Linked DNA regions of Roseateles amylovorans. The protein of the gene in region 2 interacts with the protein of the main gene of each other region in a pairwise test. Links are inferred from orthologs where the notes say so. Each region holds a gene or a part of one and is shown on either strand. Other genes may lie near its edges.

Region 1 (9,663 bases), 510 kb from region 2 along the record:
GCAATTTCGCCACCGCCTTCCGCGAGCGTCACGGCATCAGTCCGCAGGCGTATCGGCAAGCGTTGCGCGCGGGCCGTCGCGGCAACGAGGCCGCGTGAACACCATGGGCGCCATGGGCGCCATGGGCGCGGTGTGCGCCGAGGGCGCCTCGTTGTCGGCTCGCGGGTCGGCTTGCGGGAGGCACCGGCGGTCCGCGCCGGGCCGGTTCGATCGCATCTCTGGCGATGCACGATGGCACGCCGTCCTGCTGTGGGTGCTGCTGATCGTCGCGATGCTGACGTCGCCCACGGCATCGGCGCAGTTCATCGATGCGCCGCCGGCAGCCATTGCGGCGGCGTCCGCCGCGTCAGCCTCTGCGGCGGCGGCCGCCACCTATCTGTCCACGCAACGGTCCCCTCAGCCCCATGCGCCGCCGTCGACGGCCATGATCCAGCTGCGGGAGAACCTGCCTGATCGGCTGGATCTGGCCACCACGGGGCAGATGTGGATTGAACGCGGCGCTGGTGCCGCAGCCATCGGCCCGCATGCGGCGCCGTTGCCTCCCCAGATCCCCGACAGCGCTTGGGAGCCCCTGGCGCGCGCGCGACTGACGCCGGGCTACACCCGCGATGCCTACTGGCTGCGCTGGACGCTGCATGAAACCCGCGACACGCCGCAGCGCCATGTGCTGATGCTGGATCCGGCGCGGATCGAATCGGTCACGCTCTACCAGCGGCGCCTGTGGCCGGGTGGCGGCGCGGAGGCGTGGCGGATCTCGCAGGCCGGCACCGACCTGCCCTTTACCGACCGCCCACTGCCTCTGCGCGAGAGCGCATTTGCGATGACCTTGGAGACCGGCGAGACCCGGGAGCTCTGGCTGCGGGTGGCCAGCCGCAGCTCGCTGGCGGTCTCGCCCAGTTTGTGGGTGTCCGAAGCCCTTGTCGACGAGCAGCAGTGGCGGGTGATGCGGGATGGGATGCTCTCCGCGGCGGGCTTGACGCTGGCGCTGCTGGCGGCGGGGCTGGCGGTGTCGCTGCGGGACCGCGGCTATGGCTGGATCGCCGCGTTCCTCTTCGGCGCGATGGTCTATGAAATGACGATGCGGGGCACCGCCTTCGCGCGGTTCTGGCCTGACGGCACCGATTGGGCCCAGCGCGCCTTGGGCACGACGGGTGCGCTCACCACGATGTTCCAGATCATGGCGCTGTCCGCCGTGCTGCGACTGGCGCAGACGCAGCCGCGCGTGTACCGGGCGATCCAGGTCGTGATCGCCTTGGGCCTGGTGGCGGTGGCGGTCTGCATCTGGGGGGATTACCAGCTGGGCACACGCCTGGCCGGTCCGGTGAATCTGGGATTGAGCCTTTTGGGGCTGGCGGCCAGCATCCGGGCTGCACGACGGCGCGATCCGGTGGCCGGGGTCTGGCTGTGCGCGCTGGTGGGCGTGATGCTGGGGATGGCGCCGCGTTATGCCAGCCTGTTGGGCTTTTTGCCGCATGCGTCGTGGGTGGACCTGGCGCCTTCAGTGGTTGGCACGGCCGGCGCGCTGGCGGTGATCGTGGCCATGTTGCGTCTGCTGATGCAGGAACGCCGCCGGCACGCCGAAGCCCTCGAGGCCGCCGTGGCCGAACGCACCGCCGAGCTGGCGCGGGCCAGCGCCCATGCGCAGGCCAGCGATGCGGCCAAGGGCCGGCTGCTCGGCCACATGGGCCACGATCTGCGTGCGCCCCTGGCCTCGATGGTGCAGCTGACTCGTCGCCTGCGCCCGGGCCGGGATTTCGAATCGCACCGGCAGGCGATCGAGCACGGCGGCCTGATGCTGCTGGACACCATCGACGAGTTGCAGCGCTTTGCACGCAGCCCGAATGCCGAAGCGGACACCGAGATCGTCACCGCGCCGGTCTATCTCTACGGCTTGCTGCATGAGCTGGCGCTGCAATCGCAGTCGCTGATGCTGGCCAGCACCAACCGCCTGAACCTCCAGATGGATCCGAACCTGCCACCGGTGGTGGAGGTGGATGCGCGGCGCCTGCGACAGGTGATGCTGAACCTGCTGTCCAACGCCGCGAAATACAGCCGTGCCGGCGAGATTGCGGTGCGGGCCCGCGCGACGCCGGACGGACTGACACTGTCGGTCATCGACCACGGCCCGGGCATGACGGCCGAAGAACTGGCGCGGGTGTTCGAGCCCTTCATGCGCGGACGCGCCGCCCACGGCGTGCCCGGGCTGGGTCTGGGATTGAGCATCGCGCAGCAGACGGTGCGGGCGATGGGCGGCGATCTGAGCGCCTCCAGCGCCCCCGGGCGCGGGGCCTGCTTCACGGTGGCGCTGCCACTGGTGGCGGCCGAAGAACCCCAGGTCCAGTGGCCCAGGCTCACGACGCAGGGGCTGGAATCCCTGGGGGAAGGCTGGGCCGCGGTGGTCTGGGATGAGACACCCGGGGTGCGGGACGTCTTGCTGGAGCGACTGCTCCAGTGCGGCTTCGAGGCGAGCGCGGCCGAGCAGGCTGATGAGGTGGTCGACCAACTGCAGGCCGCGTCCGATGAGGGACTGGGCCTGCTGCTGGTGAGTTCGCCGGAGGCGCTACCGTCGCCGCAATGGCTGGGGCTGCTGCGTGCGCGGTGGCCGCGGATGCGCACCCTGCTCTGCACGGCCCATGCGCGCAGCAACTGGCCCAGTGACGACCGGCTGGCGGTGATGCCGAAGCCGGCGCCTCAGGAGCTGTGGGTGCCGGTGCTCAAGCGGCTGTGTCCGCCGGTGGATGTGCCGGCTTGAGCGCGGACGCCTCGCCGGCTGCGGCATCTTGGCAGCACAGCCACAGGCGCAGATCGAACTCCAGTTGGGCGTAGTCTGGCGCCATGTGATGGCAGAGCTGATAGAAGGCCTTGTCGTGATCGGGCTGCTTGATGTGGGCCAGCTCGTGCACCACGATCATCTTCAGGAACTCGGCAGGCGCCTCGCGGAACAAGGTGGCCACCCGGATCTCGCGCCGCGCCTTGAGCCGGCTGCCCTGCACCGTGTAGGCGCGGGTGTGGGTGCCCAGGGCATGCTGGATCACCTTCAGCTTGGCGTCATAGCACACGCGTGCCAGCGGATCGGCATTGCGCATGAAGCGCTGCTTGAGGGCCTGGGTGTAGTCGAACAGGGCCTTGTCGCTGCGGATCTCATGCGGATCCGGATACTTGCGGGCCAGCATCGGCGCCAGCTCGCCACTGTCCATCAGGGTGCGGGCCTGCGCCACCAGCGCCACCGGATAGCCCTGCAGATACTTCATGCTCATGGCGGGGATTGTCGATGATCGCCTCGGACGCGTATCGGCGCACCGGCGCACCGGCGCACCGGCATATCGACTGATCGACATCGCCGGATCACCAGGTCGCCACATTTGCACCTCTGCACACCTCGACGCATTGGCGTGTCGGTGCATCGATGTCTCGGCAGATGGCGCGCAGGCATGATGGCGGGATGAACGACCCCACGTCCATCGACACCGTCGCAGGCCAGTCCCCCACCGACGCACGCGAAGGCAGCGCGGACAGCCAGACCCTGCCTGACGCAGCGTCCTTCAGCGTCGAACTCCGACCCCAAGGCTGGCGCTTTGAGGCGCCGCCCGACCAGACACTGCTGCTGGCGGCGCTGGACATGGGCCTGCGGCTGCCCCACTCCTGCCGCAACGGCACCTGCCGGGCCTGCATCGCCAAGCTGGCGGCGGGAACGATCGATTACCGCATCGAATGGCCGGGTCTGTCGCGCGAGGAGAAGGCGGAGGGCTGGATCCTGCCGTGCGTGGCCTGCGCGCGGTCCGACCTGGTGCTGGAAGCGCCGGCCGCCATCAACCTGTTCGACCTGCCGCCCCCGCCGGCCCCACCGGTGATCGTGGCGCCGCGCCCGCCCGGGTCGACCTGAACCTCGGCATCACCTCGGCATGAGCTCGGCATGTTGCCGCCAGACCTGGCCTCTTGCGCGTGGTCCGGTCGAAATCAGGCCCACTGGAACCACCATCCGTCACCGCGGTTCGCGCGATGCCAATCGCCCTCGCCCCCGTCGAAATCGCCCAGGTCCGGTGACGACGGCGTGACAGCGGGCTGGGTTCGCGTCGCAATTCACAAAGGCCCCTCTTTTCGATGCATCAGGAGCAACCCTGAGGATGCAGCATGTCGGTTTGCTGAAATCGCTGGCGCACCCGCCGGCAAGAAGCCAAGAAAACAAGCAAACCAATCGGGAAAAAAAGGATGTGGAGATGATGAAGCTCAACCAATGGCGACTGCGCAGTCGCGTGCTGGCCGGATTCGCCCTGGTGATCGTGCTGATGGCCGTGGCCTCGACCGTGGGCATCCTGCGGGTGTCGATGCTGCATCAGCGCATCGAGCGCCTGGTGGAAGTCGACATGCATGTGCTGGAGATCTCCCGTCAATGGGCGGGGCTGACCGAGGGCAACATCCAGCGCCGCATCGTGGCGCTGGTGATGGACGACGAGGCCTTCGTGAAGGCCTTCACCGCGCGCTCCAAGGAGCTCTCCGCCCGGATCGACAAGATCCAGAAGGAGCTCGACGAAAACGTCAAGGAAGCCGAAGGCGCCAAGCTCATCGACCAGATCGGTGAAGCGCGCAAGAAGTACCAGGACGCGCGAGACGCGCTGGTGAAGGTCAAGGCGGGTGGCGAGGACATCAAGGCCCGTGCCGCCACGGAACTGATCCCGGCGATGAATGCGTATCTGGAAAGCATCGAGCGCTTCGCCGACCACACCCGCGACCTGCTCCAGGCGGCGCGCGTGGAGGCGCAAGCGGAGGCGCAGAGCACGCGGGTGCTGGTGATGTCGCTGATGGCCGTGGCCATCCTGCTGGGCGTGGGCATTGCGCTGGTGATCACTCGTTCCGTCACCGAGCCGCTGGAGCAGGCCCAGACGCTGAGCCAGGCCATCGCCGACGGCGACCTGAGCCGCAGCGGCAACGCCGAAGGCCAGGACGAAGTGGCTGCGCTCAATCGTTCGCTGCTGGAGATGCAGGCCCGTCTGGCGACCACCATCTCCGGCGTGCGCAGCGCGGCCGATCAGGTGCGCAATGCCTCCAGTGAAATTGCCACGGGCAATGCCGATCTCTCCAACCGCACCGAGCAGGCGGCCAGCAGCCTGGAAGAAACCGGCGCCGCCATGGCCCAACTGAGCGAAGGCGTGAAGCTGAACGCCGAGGCGGCGCGAGAGGCCGACACCCTGGCGCAGACCGCGTCGGAGGTGGCGGGTCGCGGCGGTGCGATGGTGGAGCAGGTCATCAGCACGATGAACGACATCCAGCAGTCGTCCAACAAGATCTCCGACATCATCGGCGTGATTGACGGCATCGCCTTCCAGACCAACATCCTGGCGCTGAACGCGGCGGTGGAAGCGGCCCGCGCGGGCGAGCAAGGCCGCGGCTTTGCGGTGGTGGCGAGCGAAGTGCGCTCGCTGGCGCAACGCAGCGCGGAGGCGGCCAAGGAAATCAAGTCGCTGATCTCTGCCTCGGTGGAGCGTGTGGATGGCGGCAGTCGGCTGGTGGGAGACACCGGCGCGACGATGCGTGAGGTGGTGGAAAGCGTGCAGCGCGTGACGCGCATCATTGGGGAGATCTCCTCCTCCAGTGCGGCCCAGTCGCTGACCCTGGGCGAGATTGGCCAGGCGGTGCATCAGCTGGACCAGATGACCCAGCAGAATGCCGCGCTGGTCGAGGAATCCGCCGCCGCCGCAGAAAGCCTCCGGGATCAGTCGGCGCAGCTCGTCGACGCGGTCGCCAGCTTCAAGCTGCGGTAAGCACCTCACAGCACCGCCCGGCCTCGCACCGAGCGCTCGCGACAGCCAACCTGTTCGGCCGTGGCGCTCGGGCGAGGCGCTCGGTGTTGGTCTCCTCGGGCTACTCGCTCGAGATTGAGCTGCTGGGACGATGTCCTCGGTGCCGATCTCGATCAGTCCTCGGTGGTTCGAGTGACGGGAGGGCTTGGGGTTTTGGCCCTGCCAATTCCCCATGCCCTCGCGGCCCAACGCGCCGGACCGAGCAGGTCGGCGGTCTCCATTCCCTTGCGAAAGACCCCCAACGAGCGCAGCCGGAGAGACCGTCGGCCACGCTGGCTCAGACGCTTCGCATTCGCCCTCGTGGCCGACGGTCTCTCCGGCTCGGCGGATCACCGAGGTTTGCCCCAAGCGCACGGCGCCCTTCGACAGACAGGCCCACGCCACCCACCGACGCGATGCCTCGGTCCCAAATCGTCTCAGTCCTCTGTGGTTCGAGGACGGGAGGGCTTGGGGTTTTGGCCCTGCCAAGGCCCCATGCCCTCGCGGCCCAACGCACTGAACTGAGCAGGTCGGCGGTCTCTGTTCCCTTGCGAAAGACCCCCAACGAGCGCAGCCGCAGAGACCGTCGACCACGCTGGCTCAGACGCTCCGCATTCGCCCTCGTGGCCGACGGTCTCTCCGGCTCAGCGGATCACCGAGGTTTGCCCCAAGCGCACGGCGCCCTTCGACAGGCAGGCCCACGCCACCCACCGACGCGATGCCTCGGTCCCAAATCGTCTCAGTCCTGGGTGGTTCGAGGACGGGAGGGCTTGGGGTTTTGGCCCTGCCAAGGCCCCATGCCCTCGCGGCCCAACGCACTGAACTGAGCAGGTCGGCGGTCTCTGTTCCCTTGCGAAAGACCCCCAACGAGCGCAGCCGCAGAGACCGTCGACCACGCTGGCTCAGACGCTCCGCATTCGCCCTCGTGGCCGACGGTCTCTCCGGCTCAGCGGATCACCGAGGTTTGCCCCAAGCGCACGGCGCCCTTCGACAGGCAGGCCCACGCCACCCACCGACGCGATGCCTCGGTCCCAAATCGTCTCAGTCCTGGGTGGTTCGAGGACGGGAGGGCTTGGGGTTTTGGCCCTGCCAAGGCCCCATGCCCTCGCGGCCCAACGCACTGAACTGAGCAGGTCGGCGGTCTCTGTTCCCTTGCGAAAGACCCCCAACGAGCGCAGCCGCAGAGACCGTCGACCACGCTGGCTCAGACGCTCCGCATTCGCCCTCGTGGCCGACGGTCTCTCCGGCTCAGCGGATCACCGAGGTTTGCCCCAAGCGCACGGCGCCCTTCGACAGGCAGGCCCACGCCACCCACCGACGCGATGCCTCGGTCCCAAATCGTCTCAGTCCTGGGTGGTTCGAGGACGGGAGGGCTTGGGGTTTTGGCCCTGCCAAGGCCCCATGCCCTCGCGGCCCAACGCACTGAACTGAGCAGGTCGGCGGTCTCTGTTCCCTTGCGAAAGACCCCCAACGAGCGCAGCCGCAGAGACCGTCGACCACGCTGGCTCAGACGCTCCGCATTCGCCCTCGTGGCCGACGGTCTCTCCGGCTCTCGAACCACCGATCACGTCAAAGAATCCCACTGCATCGACCCGCGCGCTGAAATGCGCAGGCCGATCGGTGGAGGTCAGTGGTCAGTGTTCAGTGGTCAGTGGTCAGTGGACGGAGAGAAGTCCGTGGCCAAGGGACCTTGCCGGGGTCAGGGCTTGCGCCCCTCCGGCAGTTCGATCTTGACCTCGAGCACTTCGAGGTCGTCCTGACGTTCCATGTGCACCTTGATGTCGTCCGGATTGATGGCGACGTACTTGGAAATGACCGCCAGCAGCTCACGCTGCAGTTGCGGCAGGTAGTCGGGGCTGGCGCCGCGACCGTTGCGTTCGTGGGCGAGGATCAGCTGCAGGCGCTCCTTGGCAACGCTGGCGGTGCTTTTCTTTTCGCCCAGGAAGAAGGACATGAATCCCATGGTCTCTCCCGGTGAAGGTCAGCGACTGAACAGACGCTTGAAGAAGCCCGGCTTGACCGCCTCGATGAATCGCATCGGCTTGTCTTCGCCCAGGAAACGCGCCACGACATCAGCATAAGCCTCGGCCACGTCGGAGCCCTTCATGTGGATCGCCGGCAGGCCCTGGTTGGAGGCCTGCAGCACGATCTCGCTTTCAGGGACAACGCCGATGAGCGGCGTGCGCAAAATCTCGTGGATGTCCTCCAGAGAGAGCATCTGGCCGCCTTCGACCCGGTTGGGGTTGTAGCGGGTGATGAGCAGATGCTCCTTGACCGGCTCCTTGCCTTCGATCGCGCGCTTGGTCTTGCTGTTGAGCATGCCCAGGATGCGATCGGAATCGCGCACCGAGGACACCTCGGGGTTGGTGACCACCAGCGCCTCATCCGCATAGTGCATGGCCATCAAGGCGCCGGTTTCGATGCCGGCCGGCGAGTCGCAGACGATGTAGTCGAACTCCATCGCCTTGAGCTCTTCCAGCACACGCTCCACGCCCTCTTGCTTGAGCGCATCCTTGTCCCGGGTTTGCGAGGCCGCCAGGATGAAGAGCTTGTCGAGCTGCTTGTCCTTGATCAGCGCCTGGCCCAGTTTGACCTCGTCGTTGATGACGTTGATCAGGTCATACACGACACGACGCTCGCAACCCATGATCAGGTCGAGGTTGCGCAAGCCGACGTCGAAATCGATCACGGCCGTCTTGTAGCCGCGCATCGCCAGTCCGGTGGCAAAACTGGCACTGGTGGTGGTCTTGCCCACACCACCTTTGCCGGAAGTCACCACAACGATCTTGGTCATGGGTCGAGGTCCTTTCAGTGTTTCGGTCGCTGTCGTTGCAGCTCAATCAAATTCGTTGGGGCCGTTCGCGCTGGCCAGATGCCGGTCGACGATCACCGCCTGCCGCTCAGGTGCCCAGCGGCTCCATCAGCAGCTTTTCACCGTCCAGCCGCACCTGCGCGGGCTTGCCCAGCACCGCCTCGGGCAGCGGGTTTTCAGTGGTGCGGTAGATCCCGGCGATGGCGATCAGTTCGGCTTCCAGGCTCGTGGCGAAGATGCGGGCGTTGGTGTTGCCGCGTGCTCCGGCAATTGCCTTGCCACGCAAGGGCGCATAGACATGGATGTTGCCGTCGGCAATGACTTCCGCCCCATGGCTGACCAGCGCTAGCACCACCAGATCGGCGCCCTTGGCATAGACCTGTTGCCCGGATCGCAGCGGCTTGTCGACGAAGACCGTGCGCGACTCTGTCGGCACCGCAACCTCCACCTGACGCTCCACCACCACTTCCTTGATGACCTGCTGCACCACGGTTTTGACACGCGGCTCGGCACGCACTGCGGGCTGGCCCAGGTCCGGCGCTTCGGCCAGCCCGAGTTCGGTGGCCTGCGCCAGCTCGGCCGCATTCGCCCCCATCACGCCGACAGGCTGAAGCCGATACCGGCGCAGCAGCGGCAGCAGCACCGCCAGGTCGATGCGCGCCGCATCGCTGGTCGGGCTGCTGACCGATTCCGGTTGGCGCTCGGGCTCCGGCGCGGGCTCGGGCTCGGGCTCGGGATGCAGGCTGAGTTGCCCATCGTCACCCACCGCAGGAATCGACGGCGGCTTGTCATCGCCGACAGGTTCGTTCGGCAGCTGGCTCAGGTCCAACAACAGCGGGTCATGGTGGAAGGCGTCCGGCGTCTCGCCGAGACGGCTGTCCAGCGCCTGCGTCAAGGCGTGAACGTCGGACGACTTCAGCACCAAGGCGAGCAGGCTCAGCGAGGCGCTCTTCAGTTCAAACAGATCCGGCGATTTACCCGCCGGGCTACGTCCGCTCATCGATCCCGACAAAACCTGCGCCATGTAGTGGGGTGGGTGCGATTGCAAAACGCGGAGTTTAGCGGTGCGCCACG
Region 2 (12,124 bases):
GTTCGTCGGCACCCAGGCGGTCCGCTCGGCCGAGCAGCTTCCTCTGAATTCGCTGGATGCCGTGGCCCGTCTCAAGGACGGCCAATCGATGCTCAACGCCACGCCCACCGGGCTGCTGGTGGTGTACCTGGCCGGCTCGCGCAGCCAGCCGGTCACGCTGGAGCAGGCCCGTCCGGCGATCGAGCAATTCCTGCTGAACCAACGTCGCACCGATCTCCTGGCCAAGGACATCAAGGCCATGCGCGAGAACGCCAAGATCGAATACGTCGGCAAGTTCGCCGAGGCTGCGGCCTCCGCGCCCGCCGGCTCCGCCTCGGCGCCGGTCGCACCGATCGCGCCGGTCACCTCCCCCGATCCGGCTGCCAGCGGCAGCCTGGACAGCAATTCCTCCTCGAAGGGTTTGGGTAACAAATGAAGAGTTCGCGTCGCTTTCCGATCCTGGCCGCCATGCTCATGGCGGCCTGCCTGTCCCTGAACGCCTGGGCGCAGACGCCCGCGCCGGCCACCAGGTCGGCCGCACCGGCAGCGACCACCGCAGCGCCGACCGCGCCTGCGCCCGTGGGCGGCACCAGTGGCGCCACGGCGGAGTACCGCCTGGGGTCGGGCGACGCGATCCGCATCAGCGTCTTCCAGAATCCGGACCTGCTGCTGGAGACCCGGGTCTCTGAGAACGGCACCATCACCTTCCCGCTGCTGGGCACGGTCCGTGTCGGCGGCCTGGCGGTCAGCGAAGCGGAAGGCCGCATCGCCGAGGGCCTGCGCAAGGGCAACTTCGTCAAGCAGCCGCAGGTCACCATCGTGGTGCTGAAGGTCACCGGCAACCAGGCCAGCGTGCTGGGCCAGGTGAACCGTCCCGGCCGTTATCCGCTGGAAGTGGCGGACACCCGCCTGACCGATCTGCTGTCCACCGCCGGCGGCGTGACCGAATTCGGCGGCGAGCAACTGGTGCTGACCGGTACCCGCGACGGCAAACCTTACCGGCTGGAAGTCGACCTGCCGACGCTGTTCGCCGAGGGCGGCCGCGCACAGGATGTGATCGTGCAGAACGGCGACGTGCTGTGGATCGAGCGCTATCCCCGCTTCTACATCTACGGCGAAGTGCAGCGTCCCGGCCAGATGCGCCTGGAGCGTGGCATGACCCTGATGCAGGGCCTGGCCGCCGGCGGTGGTCTGACCCTGCGCGGCACCGACCGCGGCATCCGCATCAACCGCAAGGGCGCCGACGGCCAGGTGCAGGAGGTCAAGCCAGCGATGAATGAAGTGCTGCGCGACGGCGACGTGATCTTCGTGCGCGAGAGCCTGTTCTGAGTTTTTTGCCGGACCGTGAGGTCCGTCTGAGGAGTGCATGGTGACGCCCAGCAAGCTGATATCGATTCTTCGCGCCCGCTGGTCGCTGGTGGTCCTGGTGGTGGTGCTCACCACCCTCACGGCCCTTGGCGTGAGCCTGATGCTGCCAAAGAAATATGTTGCCACCGCCTCGGTGGTAATCGATGCCAAGCCCGATCCGATCTCGGCCCTGATCTATCCGGGTCTGTCGTCGCCGGCCTTCATGAACACCCAGGTGGATGTGATCGCCAGCGATCGCGTCGCCCTGCGCGTGGTGCGCGACCTGCGTCTGACCGAGGTGCCGGAGTTCCGGGAACAGTGGCAGAAGCAGACCGGCGGAGAAGGCACCATCGAGCAATGGCTGGTGGACTTCCTGCAAGGCAGCATGGACGTGAAGCCGTCCAAGGAAAGCAATGTGCTGACGGTGGCCTATCGGTCGCAGTCGCCGCAGTTCGCGGCCTCGATGGCCAACGCCTTCGTGCGGGCCTATGTGGCCACCACGCTGGACCTGCGGGTCGAGCCAGCGCGTCAGTACGCCGGCTATTTCGACCAGCAGGCCAAGGCGGCGCTGGAGAAGCTGGAAGCGGCCAAGGGCAAGCTGTCCGCGTTCGAGCGGGTGCACGGCATCGTCGCCAGCGACGAGCGTCTGGACGTCGAAAACAACCGCCTGGTGGAACTCTCGTCGCAGCTCGTGGCGCTGCAGGGCCTGTCGTCCGAATCCACCAGCCGCCAGGGCCAGGCCGCCCGCGGCGCCGATCAACTGCCCGATGTGCTGGCCAATCCGGTGGTGATGCAGATCAAGGCCGACCTCAGCCGCGCGGAGTCCAAGCTGCAGGAACTGAGCACCCGTTACGGCGACAACCATCCGCAGGTGATCGAGGCCAAGGCGTCGGTCGCGGATCAGCGCACCAAGCTGGCGACCGAAATGCGTCGGGTGACCGGCAGCGTGACGGTGACCAACAACATCAACCGCCAGCGCGAATCGGATGTCCGTGCGCAGTTGGAGATCCAGCGAGAGAAGGTGGCCAAGCTCAAGGCGGCCCGCGACGATGCCAGCAGCCTGATGCGCGAAGCGGAAAGCGCCCAGCGCGCCTACGAAAGCATCACGGCGCGGCTGACGCAGACCAACCTCGAGAGCCAGTCCACGCAGAGCAATGTGAATGTGCTGACTGAGGCCACCGCGCCGCTCAGGCCGGCGTCGCCAAAGATTGCGCTCAACACTGCACTGGCCTTCGTGGTCGGCCTGATCCTGGCGGTCGGCATTGCGCTGCTGCTTGAAATGCGTGACCGCAAGATCCGCGATGCCGATGACGTGATGGCCGTGGTCCAACTGCCGATGCTGGGCGTGCTGCCCGCGCCGAACCAACGCCATTCCAAGACGCTGCCTTCTGCAGAGCGTCGTCTGCTCGGCCGCAGTGCCACCAAGGGAGTTGCCTGATGTCCGACTTGAAGGAACCTCTCAACTACGCGCCGAGAAAATCCGTGGATGCAGAGACCAAGGCCAGCGGCGGTCTGTATGACCGTTCGATCGGCGCCATCATTGCCGAGACCCGCAACCTCACTGCCGACCAGGTCGAGCGGGTGCTGCAGTACCAGCGTGAGCGCGGCATCCGCTTCGGCGAGGCCGCCATCGCCCTCGGTTATGCGAATGCCGAGGATGTGCTGGAAGCCCTGTCCAAGCAGTTCCACTATCCGTATGCGCCCACCGAGCGGAAGAGCCGCAGCCCCGAGCTGGTGGCGCTGAACCAGCCGTTCTCCTCGCAGGCCGAAGTCTTCCGCGGCATCCGCAGCCAGATCATGATGCGGCTGTACCGCGAAGGCGAGCCGCGCCGTGCACTGGCCGTCATCAGCCCGGACACGCTGGACGGGAAGAGTTACTTCTCGGCCAATCTGGCGGTCACGCTGGCGCAACTGGGCGGGCGCACGCTGTTGGTGGATGCGGACCTGCGTCGTCCGCGCCAGCATGAGATCTTCGATGTGAAGAACCAGTCCGGGCTGTCGTCGATCCTGTCGGGTCGCAGCGAGCCGCGGGTCATTCAGCAGGTCGAGGGCATGAACAGCCTGTTCGTGCTGCCGGTCGGGGCGATTCCGCCCAACCCGGGTGAACTGCTGGAGCGTCCGGCCTTCGGCATGCTGATGCGCGAGCTGGCGGGCAAGTTCGATCATGTGATCGTGGACACCTCGGCCGGTCTGTACGGTGCGGATTCGGCCATCGTGGCGGCACGCTGCGGCGCGGCGCTGGTGCTGGCACGGCAGAACCAGTCCCGCGTGACCGCGTTGCAGGAACTCACCGCCAGCCTGGACGACGTCAGCACGACCTTGGTCGGCACGGTGATGAACCAATATTGATCAAAGGCCGCAGAGCCTCTCAGAACGCGCCCGCCGTGCGGGCGCGTTCGTGTCTTCAAGCCTGATCAGGGAATGCAGTGAAAGTCATGTCGCGCAATGTCTTCCTCGGCGCACCGGGGCGCCAGGGACCGGGATTTCCGGCGTTCTGGGCTGCCAACCGGTTCGCGCTGGCGATGCTCGTCCTCGGCCTGGCGGTGCTGTATGTGCCGACCATCATCGACTTCCTGCACGGACCCTGGCGGGGCGACCGCAATTCCCACGGGCCGATCGTGCTGGCCCTGTCCGCCTGGTATTTCTACTTCCAGACCCGCCGCATGGCCGGGCAGGGCGAGCACTTCGAGCCGCGCCCCGCGCCGCTGGTCGGCTGGGCGCTGATGCTGCTGGGCCTGGTGCTGTATGTGCTGGGCCGTTCGCAATCGATCGCGCTGTTCGAGCTCGGCTCGCTGCTGCCGGTGCTGCTGGGCCTGGCCTTGCTGCTGCTCGGACCGGCCATTGCCAAGCGCTACTGGTTTGCCTTCTTCCTGCTGCTGTTCGCCGTGCCGCTGCCGGCCTCGGTGGTGGATGTGATCACCCAGCCGATGAAGCTGGCCGCCTCCTGGGGCGCGGAGCATCTGATGTATGCGCTGGGCTATCCGGTGGCGCGCTCCGGCGTGATCCTGCAGATCGGCTCCTACCAACTGCTGGTGGCGGACGCCTGTGCGGGCCTGAACTCGCTGTTCACCCTGGAAGCGCTGGGCCTGCTCTACATGAATGTGGTGCGCCATGAATCGGTGTTCCGCAACATCACCCTGGCCGTGCTGATCGTGCCGATCTCGTTTTCGTCGAATGTGATCCGCATCCTGATCCTGGCGTTGTTGACCTATCACTTCGGTGACGACGTCGGCCAGGGCTTCATGCACGAGTTCTCCGGCATGGCGCTGTTCCTGACGGCGCTGATGTTGATCGTGCTCACCGACAGTCTCCTGCGGGGGCTGTCCATTCGCTGGCTGCGCTGGCGCGGCAAGGAGGTCGCATGAATCCGACATCCCCGAACCCGTCGACGGGTCCTTCCGAAGGTCGTTCCGCGCCTGCGAGCGCTCCTCGACTCCCGCGCCTGTCACGAAGCGTGGCGGTGACCGGTGTGGTGCTGATGGCTGCGGCCGCGGCCTGCGCCTGGATTGCGACGCCTCGCGTCCAGGCGGTGACCGGCGCGCCGAGCCTCGAGGCCACTGTGCCGAAGGCTTTCGGTGACTGGCGCGTGATCGCGGACTCGACCACCCAGGTCGATGTGTCGCAGGGCGTGGAGACGGCGCAGGAGCAGCCTTACGACCAGACGGTGATGCGCACCTATGCCAACAGCCAGGGCGATCAGGTCATGGTGGCGCTGGCCTGGGGCGAGCGTCAGCGCCAGGATGTGAAGGTGCACCGGCCGGAGGTCTGCTATCCGGCCCAGGGCTTTGCGATCCGCCGGCTGGAGGATGGCCGCCCGATCGCCACTTCGGCCCGCGCCCAAGCGGTGCCGACCACGCAGTTGCTGACCGAAGCCCGCGGGGGCGGTTATGAGGCGGTGCGGTACTGGATCCGCATCGGCACGCAGTACGGCGGCGATGGTCTGGCCGCGCGCTGGTACATCCTCAACGAAGGGCTGGCGGGCCGCATTCCCGATGGCGTGCTGGTGCGCGCGTCGCAGCATCTGGCCACGCCGGAAGCCCAAGGGCCGTCGCAGGCGCTGATGGAGGGCTTCCTGGCGGAACTGGTCGCGGCCTCACCCGCGGCGGCGCGGGCGATGTTGGTGCGCTGAGGAGAACCGGCGGTGCGGGGTTTTGACTGGATGGCGCGCGGTTGGCGCAGTTGGCGCGACGGCATGGATGGTGCGTCCATCTGGGCCGTGCTGGGTTTGAGTGTGGGGGCAGTGTTCATCGGTCTGGTGACGGTCATGGTTGGCGGCGCATCGGCGGGCCGTCCCGCCTTGCTGGCGGTGTTGCCGGTGCTGTTGCTCACCGCGTTTTTGTTCATCTACAGCCGAGAGTCCTTCCTGCTGGTCGTGATGTTGGTGCGTGCCGGAGCTAACCCGATCTTTGAGGAAACGCGGCTGGCGGCGGTCGGGGGGCTCGGAGGTCTGCTCAACGCGCTGGTCGTCCTGATCGCAGCGATGATCATTTCGCGCGATCCCAAGCGAATTCCGAAGGCGGCCTGGTGGGTATGGCTGCCGTTTTGCGTGATGCAGCTGATTGGGCTCGGCTATTCGCCGGAGCCTGTCCAGGCGGTGCGGCTGTACCTCGGCCAACTCTCGGTGGTGGCCCTTTTCCTGGTCAGCTTCTACCTGATCACCAATGAAGCAGATCTCAACAAGATGCTCAGGTTGGTCACCTGGTCCTCGGTGCCTGTCGCAGTTGTCACGCTCATTTACATCGCGCTAGGCAAGACTGCCGGTATCGTGGATGGGCTGGAGGATGCCGGTGCTCGCTACGGCGGCCCGTTTCCGCACGCCAACATTCTGGCCTTCTACCTTGTGCTTGCGCTTGGGGTGATCTTTTACCGCTGGAAGAGCGGGCAGATCGGCCAGGGCTTCGCCCGCACGACGGTCGTTGTGGCATATATGTTGTTGTTGGTCGGGCTGCTCTACACAACGAAAACACGGAGTGCCTGGATTTCGGTGCTGTTCATCTTCGTGGTGTACGGCATCGTGAGGGAGCGCCGCTATCTGGTCTACCTGGCGATCGGCGGGATCGCGGCGATGGCGGCTCTGCCCGAGTTGCGTGAGCGTGTCATGGGCCTGTCTGAGGGCAACCAGGTCGTCCAGTACGCGAAGCTGAATTCGTTCGCGTGGCGCAAGCTGCTCTGGGCCGATGCGCTGCATTGGATGTCGACATCGCGCTATATCACCGGATATGGCGCAGAGAGCTTCATGTTTCACTCGCCGACCTTCTTCTCGATGGCGGGTGGCCGCAATTGGGGCGCGCACAGCGCGGTGGTGCAGGTGTTCTTTGAGCTGGGTGTCTTCGGGGCATTGGCCTATGGATGGATCTATTTGTCCACGGTCCGGATGCTGAAGCGTTTGTGGCGTCCCTACGGCTTGCTCGGGTTGATCAGTACGGTGCTGCTGATCGGCAATTTCCTGGTTTCGTTGTCGGACAACATGTTGTCCTACCTCATCTACAACTGGTACTTCTGGTTCTGCATGGGCGCTGTCTGTGCCCTGGCGATGCGGCAGCCCAAGGCCGCTTCTGAATCGGTCCGGAGATACGACGCATGGGCGGTCACGCAACCCTTGACGAGAGTCCCGACTTCGGTAGCAGCCGGGGTCTCGACGCGTCCGGTGTGGCGCCGATGACAGCGGCGCTCGCGAGCCACGCCACCGAGCGGTCGCCGGTCCTGGATGGCGTGCGGGCCATGAGCATCCTGGCGGTGCTCTGGACGCACCTGTTTCCCTTTCGGCTGCTGGGCGTGCCCCTGAACGAATCCTTGGGCATGCTGGGCATGGCCCTGTTCTTCATCCTGTCGGGCTATCTCATCACCATCCAGTTGCTGAAGCGGCCGACCGTGCGCTCCTTCGTGGCCCGGCGGCTTCTGCGGGTGGTGCCGGCGGCTTGGTTGTGCCTGATGGTGGTGTGGATCTGGCAGCCGGTCGAATTGGAGACGGCGCTGGCCAACCTTTTCTTCTATGCCAACCTGCCTCCGCAGCGTCTGGTGGCCCCGGTCGACCACTTCTGGAGCCTGTGCCTTGAAGTGCAGTTCTACATGCTGTCGGCCGTGCTGCTGTGGCTTCGGCCGCGGGCGGTGTGGTGGCTGCTTCCTGCCTTGCTCGCCTTGATGTCCGTCCTGCGCGTGGCCCACCAGGTGACGGCATCCAGCATCACCTGGTTCCGTGCCGACGACCTGCTGGCTGGGGCCTGCCTGGCGCTGTTGATCCATTCCCGACACTGGGCCACGATGCGGGAGCGGCTCTCCCGCCCCGGCGTGATCCCTTTGACGCTCGGATTGCTGGTTGCCAGCTGCGTCCTGATTCATGAGTGGGTGAATCCGCTGTCGTATCTGCGACCGTATCTCGCGGCCGCATTCGTCGGTGCCCTGTTGTCCCAGCCGCAGCATCTCCTGTCGCGGCATCTGGGCGGCAGGCGGCTCGCCTACATCGCGTCGATTTCCTATGCACTTTACGTGTGGCACCTGCCCCTGGCGGCCACCTGGCTGGGAAGTGGCGACCTCTGGATCAAGTATCTCAAGCGCCCACTTCTGCTGCTGGTGGTCTTCGGCATCGCGCATGTCTCTACGTTCTACGTGGAGCAGCGCTTCAACGAGCTGGCCAAGCGTGTCGGGGCAGGGCGCGGCCAGCGGCTGAAGGAGGTTTGAAATGAAGCTGTCATCACTTCCCCGCCCTCGCCCTTGCGCAGGAGGCCGGCGAGGTCGCCCGCTGCTGTGCGCCCTTGCACTGGCGGCGTCGACCCTGCTGATCGCCATGCCGGCGCAGTCCCAGACGGCCCCGCCCGTGTGGGGCTCTTTCGAGACGCCGTTCGCGGCGCACTCGCCTTGGAACATGCGGCCGGTCACTCCGGTGCTGGGTACGGCGACGGTGCCGACGTCCCAGTACTACCCGACGCTCGCGGAGGGCACATGGTCAACCGGCGTGTTCCGTGCGCTCACGACGGATCCAGCAGTGACCGTCTACCCGCTCACCGGCGCGTCCGGCGTGTGGGACCCCGACATGGAGTCCAACCGGGCTTCGGTGACCATTCCAAGGTGGCCGGCCGGTGTGACGCCGTCCACCGGTTCGGACGGTCATGCCGACATCATTGATGCGGACATGGGCATCGTCCATTCGTTCTTCCGCCTCAAGCTGGACAACGGCGTGTGGCGTGCCGCGCAATATGCGTGGGCGCCGCTGCTGGGTCGAGGCTTTGGCGAGCCGGGTCATTACTACCAGGGAGCGCGTGCGGTCGGTGTGCCCGCGATTGGTGGCGTCATCAGGCGCCATGAGGTCGATGACGGTTTGCCGTATTACCGCCACGCACTCGCCATGTCCCTCACCTACAACGGATTGAGCGGTACGCCGAGCTACATCTTTCCGGCCACCTCGGCCGATGCCACCGCTGCGACGCAGAACACCGGTGCCATCCCGCAGGGCGCCCTGTTGATGTTGCCGGCGGATTACGACACGTCAACCATCCAGAACCTGAAGCTGCGCAAGGTCGCAGAGACGCTCAAGCGTTATGGCGGCTATGCAGTGGACCGCAATACGGGCACGCCATTCGTGATCTACGTCGAGAACGGCAGCAACTTCAAGCTGATGGGCGCCACCTGGGACAACGAGACGGCCAGCCAACTGGAACGCATGCGCGCTGCCTTGAGGCAGGTGGTGAGCGTGTCTGGCTGGTTGGACGGCAATGGGCAACCATTGATCCCCGAGCAGCGGCTGAATCTGTTGTCGATGCGCGGGCAATGGTATTTGCAACGCAGCTCGCCTTTGGGGATCTATGAGACGTGGAAGCAGGCGGTCGTGTTTCCGGCCACTGCCACCGATGTCGTGCAGGTGAATTACAGCGCTCGCACCATCAGCAATGTGATCTGGGCAGCGCCGGTCGCCGGCCAACCTTATCGCCTTACCTCCCGAAGTACCGGCGGGGGCCGGCTGAAGCTGGCCTTGTTTGATAACGCTGGGGTGAAGCTGTATGAAAGCCCCGAACTGGCCAACGAAGAGGTGGCCGATTTCAACTGGCCCGCTGGCCAGGCGCGCGTGGCGGTCTACGCCTACAGCGGGTCGACGGGCGTCCAGTCGACCGTCGGCGGCACCCTGATCAGCAACCAGCCTCTGACGGAGATGTCCGGAAAGATCTTGATGAAATGAGTGACAAGGACTGGCTCGCCGATCTAGACCGCTGCGGTGGCGGTCGCGCCTGGCGCCGGGAGCAATCCCTGTGGGCGCTCTGGGTCTATCGCTTCGGCCGTCGTGTCGATGCGATGCCTGAGGGCATGGGTCGGCGCTTGCGGACCAAGGTGTACTGGCTGATGTTCCGTTGGGCGGAAACGCTCACGGGCATCAGCCTGCCCAAGGACTGCCGGGTTGGGCCGGGCCTTCGCATCTGGCACTTCGGCGGCGTGTTCATCAATCCCGCGACCGTGATCGGTGCCGGCTGCACGCTGCGCCAAGGCGTGACCTTGGGCAATCGGGTGGAGGACGGCCCCTGCCCCGTGCTCGAAGATGGCGTGGAGTTGGGTGCGTATGCGCAGGTGCTTGGCGGCGTTCGTCTGGGACGCGGTTGCAAGGTCGGTGCGATGGCGGTGGTCTTGCAGGACGTTCCTCCTGGCGCGACGGCGGTGGGCAATCCGGCACGCATCCTGCATGCACAGCCTTTGCCCGCTGATGTGCCCGCCGATGTGCCCGCCACTGCGCGATCTGCGTCGGCACTGGCTGCAGCGAAGAACAGCACGGTTGAGACGGTGCCGCAAAGCCCGGTCTGATGGCCCAGAAAGAACATGACATGACGATGCAATGGGATCGACGTCGATGGTGCGGAGCAGGACTTGGGTTGGCTGCCGGACTCAGCGCGCCCTGGTTGCAGGCGGCGCAGGTCGACGGGCCGTCCGGTGCAGCCAGTCCAGCCGATGCAGGCGCCTCGGCGGGCACGGATGCGCGCAAGCTGAAGGCCGAGAAGTCGGACCGAACCGATGCCGGCCGCGAACGCTTCGGGACCGCCATGCGGCCTTTCTCTGCCCAATCGCCGTGGAATTCCAGGCCGCTGGATCCCGTGCTGGGCACCGACGAGATTCCCCGCGACTCTTACTTTCCCACGCTGGAGTCGGGTACGTGGTCCACCGGTGTGTTCGTCGCACGACCCACAGACCGGCCTCAGCGTGTCGTCGGTCTGGTTGGCGAGAAGGGCATCTGGGACCCTGATGCCGAGGAGTTCCAGTCCGAGGTCATCGTGCCGCATTGGCCGTCCGACGTGCTGCCGGCGGCCGGTGCCGACGGCCATGCGGACATCGTCGACGAGGCCGCCGGGTTGATCCATTCGTTCTACAAGCTGAAATTGATCGATGGTGAGTGGCGCTCCCGCCAGTACGCCTGGACGCGTCTGGATGGCAGTGGCTGGGGTGATCCCGCCCACTATTTCCAGGGGGCCCGTGCCGCTGCGGTTCCCACCATGGGCGGCCTGTTGCGCAGCCACGAGCTGGAGGACGACAGTGGACCCATCCGTCATGCACTGGCGATTTCGCTGACCTTCAGCGGCCTCAGTGCGAATCCGTCCTACGTGTTTCCGGCCACCTCGTCGGACAGTGGTGCCGACAAGAACAAGGGCAAGATTCCTGAAGGCGCTCTCCTCATGTTGCCGCCTGATTTTGAGACCGCGAGCTTCAGCGATCCGCGGCTGCGTCGGATTGCGGAGGCGCTCAAGCGCTATGGCGGCTATGTGGTCGACCGCAACGTCGGCACGCCGTTCGTGATCTATGCCGAGATCGGCAGCAAGGCCCGGCTCCACCCCGCGGGTCGTTGGGATACGAAGGTAGCGGGCGAGTTGGACCGCGTGCGCGCGGCCCTTCGCCCGGTGGTGTCGGTCAAGGGTTGGCTCGATGGACACGGACAGCCGGTCGAACGGCAGCGTCCGATGAACCTGCTGTCGATGCGTGGCCGTTGGCGATCCGAACGAGGGGAGATCCAGGGACGCTTCGAGACCTGGCGGCAGGCCGTGGTGTTTGACGCCGCCAAGCGCGACAGCGTGCTGGTGGCGAATTCTCCGCGCTTGCTCAGCGCGGTGACTTGGGCCAAGCCCAAGCCGGGACAGCGATGCCGATTGACCGCTCGAACCAGCGCGGACACGCGAATGCGACTGGACCTGCGAGGCAGCGATGGCGTGCGCGTGGCTTGGGGAAGTGCGCCACTGGCCAATGGTCAGAGCGCCGAGTTCGAGTGGCCTGAAGGTGTCACGGCCGCAAGGGTGGCTGTCCATGCGCTCTCGGCCGGCCGGGGATGGGCGAGTGGCGATCTGCGGGTGATCGAGGGATGAGCGTGCTGCAAAGAGTGTCCACGGACAGCGCCGCTGGCGTTGGGACCGAGCGTGGACAGGGACAAGGACAAGGAAAGATTACAAGGAACGATGTGAAGGTCGCCTATCTCGTCAATCATTACCCGAAGGTGAGTCATACCTTCATTCGTCGCGAGATTCTGGCGCTGGAGAAGCAGGGCCTCGATGTGATGCGTTTGGCGGTACGAGGCTGGGACGACGCCGCGCCGGATCCTCAGGATCAGTCGGAGAAGGCTCGAACTCGCTATCTGCTGCAGGGCGGCCCCGTTGAACTCGGCCGCGCCATGCTCGGCGAGGCAGTGCGCGCGCCGGGCAAGTTCTTCGGCGCGCTGAAGCTCGCCTTGGGCATGGGCCGCCGGTCCGACCGCCCGTGGCCGCTGCACCTGGTCTACCTTGCCGAAGCCTGCGTGGCCCTGCGCCTGCTGCGCGAGGGCGGCGCGACCCACCTGCAT

What was found.
Region 1: the proteins of N4261_RS06060 (region 2) and minD interact in binary tests that used the Bacillus subtilis proteins (3 or more experiments, as listed by UniProt). The link is inferred for Roseateles amylovorans from one-to-one orthologs.

The regions. Positions count from the first base shown.
Region 1 is NZ_CP104562.2:1,913,043-1,922,705, reverse strand. What follows is about bases 6,666-9,410. They hold minD (septum site-determining protein MinD), read right to left. Parts: upstream 8,572-9,410; coding sequence 7,759-8,571; downstream 6,666-7,758. Other genes in these bases: minC (septum site-determining protein MinC), read right to left, coding at 8,678-9,410; minE (cell division topological specificity factor MinE), read right to left, coding at 7,477-7,740. In the rest of the region: N4261_RS08250 (response regulator transcription factor), read left to right, coding at 1-98; N4261_RS08245 (hybrid sensor histidine kinase/response regulator), read left to right, coding at 104-2,752; N4261_RS08240 (M48 metallopeptidase family protein), read right to left, coding at 2,715-3,251; N4261_RS08235 (2Fe-2S iron-sulfur cluster-binding protein), read left to right, coding at 3,524-3,883; N4261_RS26040 (methyl-accepting chemotaxis protein), read left to right, coding at 4,218-5,759; more of minC, read right to left, coding at 9,411-9,589. UniProt on the Bacillus subtilis protein: ATPase required for the correct placement of the division site. Cell division inhibitors MinC and MinD act in concert to form an inhibitor capable of blocking formation of the polar Z ring septums.
Region 2 is NZ_CP104562.2:1,402,443-1,414,566, forward strand. What follows is about bases 1,720-4,719. They hold N4261_RS06060 (polysaccharide biosynthesis tyrosine autokinase), read left to right. Parts: upstream 1,720-2,763; coding sequence 2,764-3,675; downstream 3,676-4,719. Other genes in these bases: epsF (chain length determinant protein EpsF), read left to right, coding at 1,720-2,764; xrtB (exosortase B), read left to right, coding at 3,762-4,691; N4261_RS06070 (exosortase C-terminal domain/associated protein EpsI), read left to right, coding at 4,688-4,719. In the rest of the region: N4261_RS06045 (EpsD family peptidyl-prolyl cis-trans isomerase), read left to right, coding at 1-415; polysaccharide export protein EpsE, read left to right, coding at 412-1,308; more of epsF, read left to right, coding at 1,346-1,719; more of N4261_RS06070, read left to right, coding at 4,720-5,455; N4261_RS06075 (O-antigen ligase family protein), read left to right, coding at 5,468-6,988; N4261_RS06080 (acyltransferase family protein), read left to right, coding at 6,985-8,004; N4261_RS06085 (Atrophin-1 multi-domain protein), read left to right, coding at 8,006-9,496; N4261_RS06090 (serine acetyltransferase), read left to right, coding at 9,493-10,110; N4261_RS06095 (Atrophin-1 multi-domain protein), read left to right, coding at 10,179-11,654; N4261_RS06100 (glycosyltransferase), read left to right, coding at 11,747-12,124. UniProt on the Bacillus subtilis protein: May be involved in the regulation of capsular polysaccharide biosynthesis. Autophosphorylates in vitro. Phosphorylates and activates in vitro two UDP-glucose dehydrogenases, YwqF and TuaD, as well as the DNA-binding proteins Ssb and SsbB.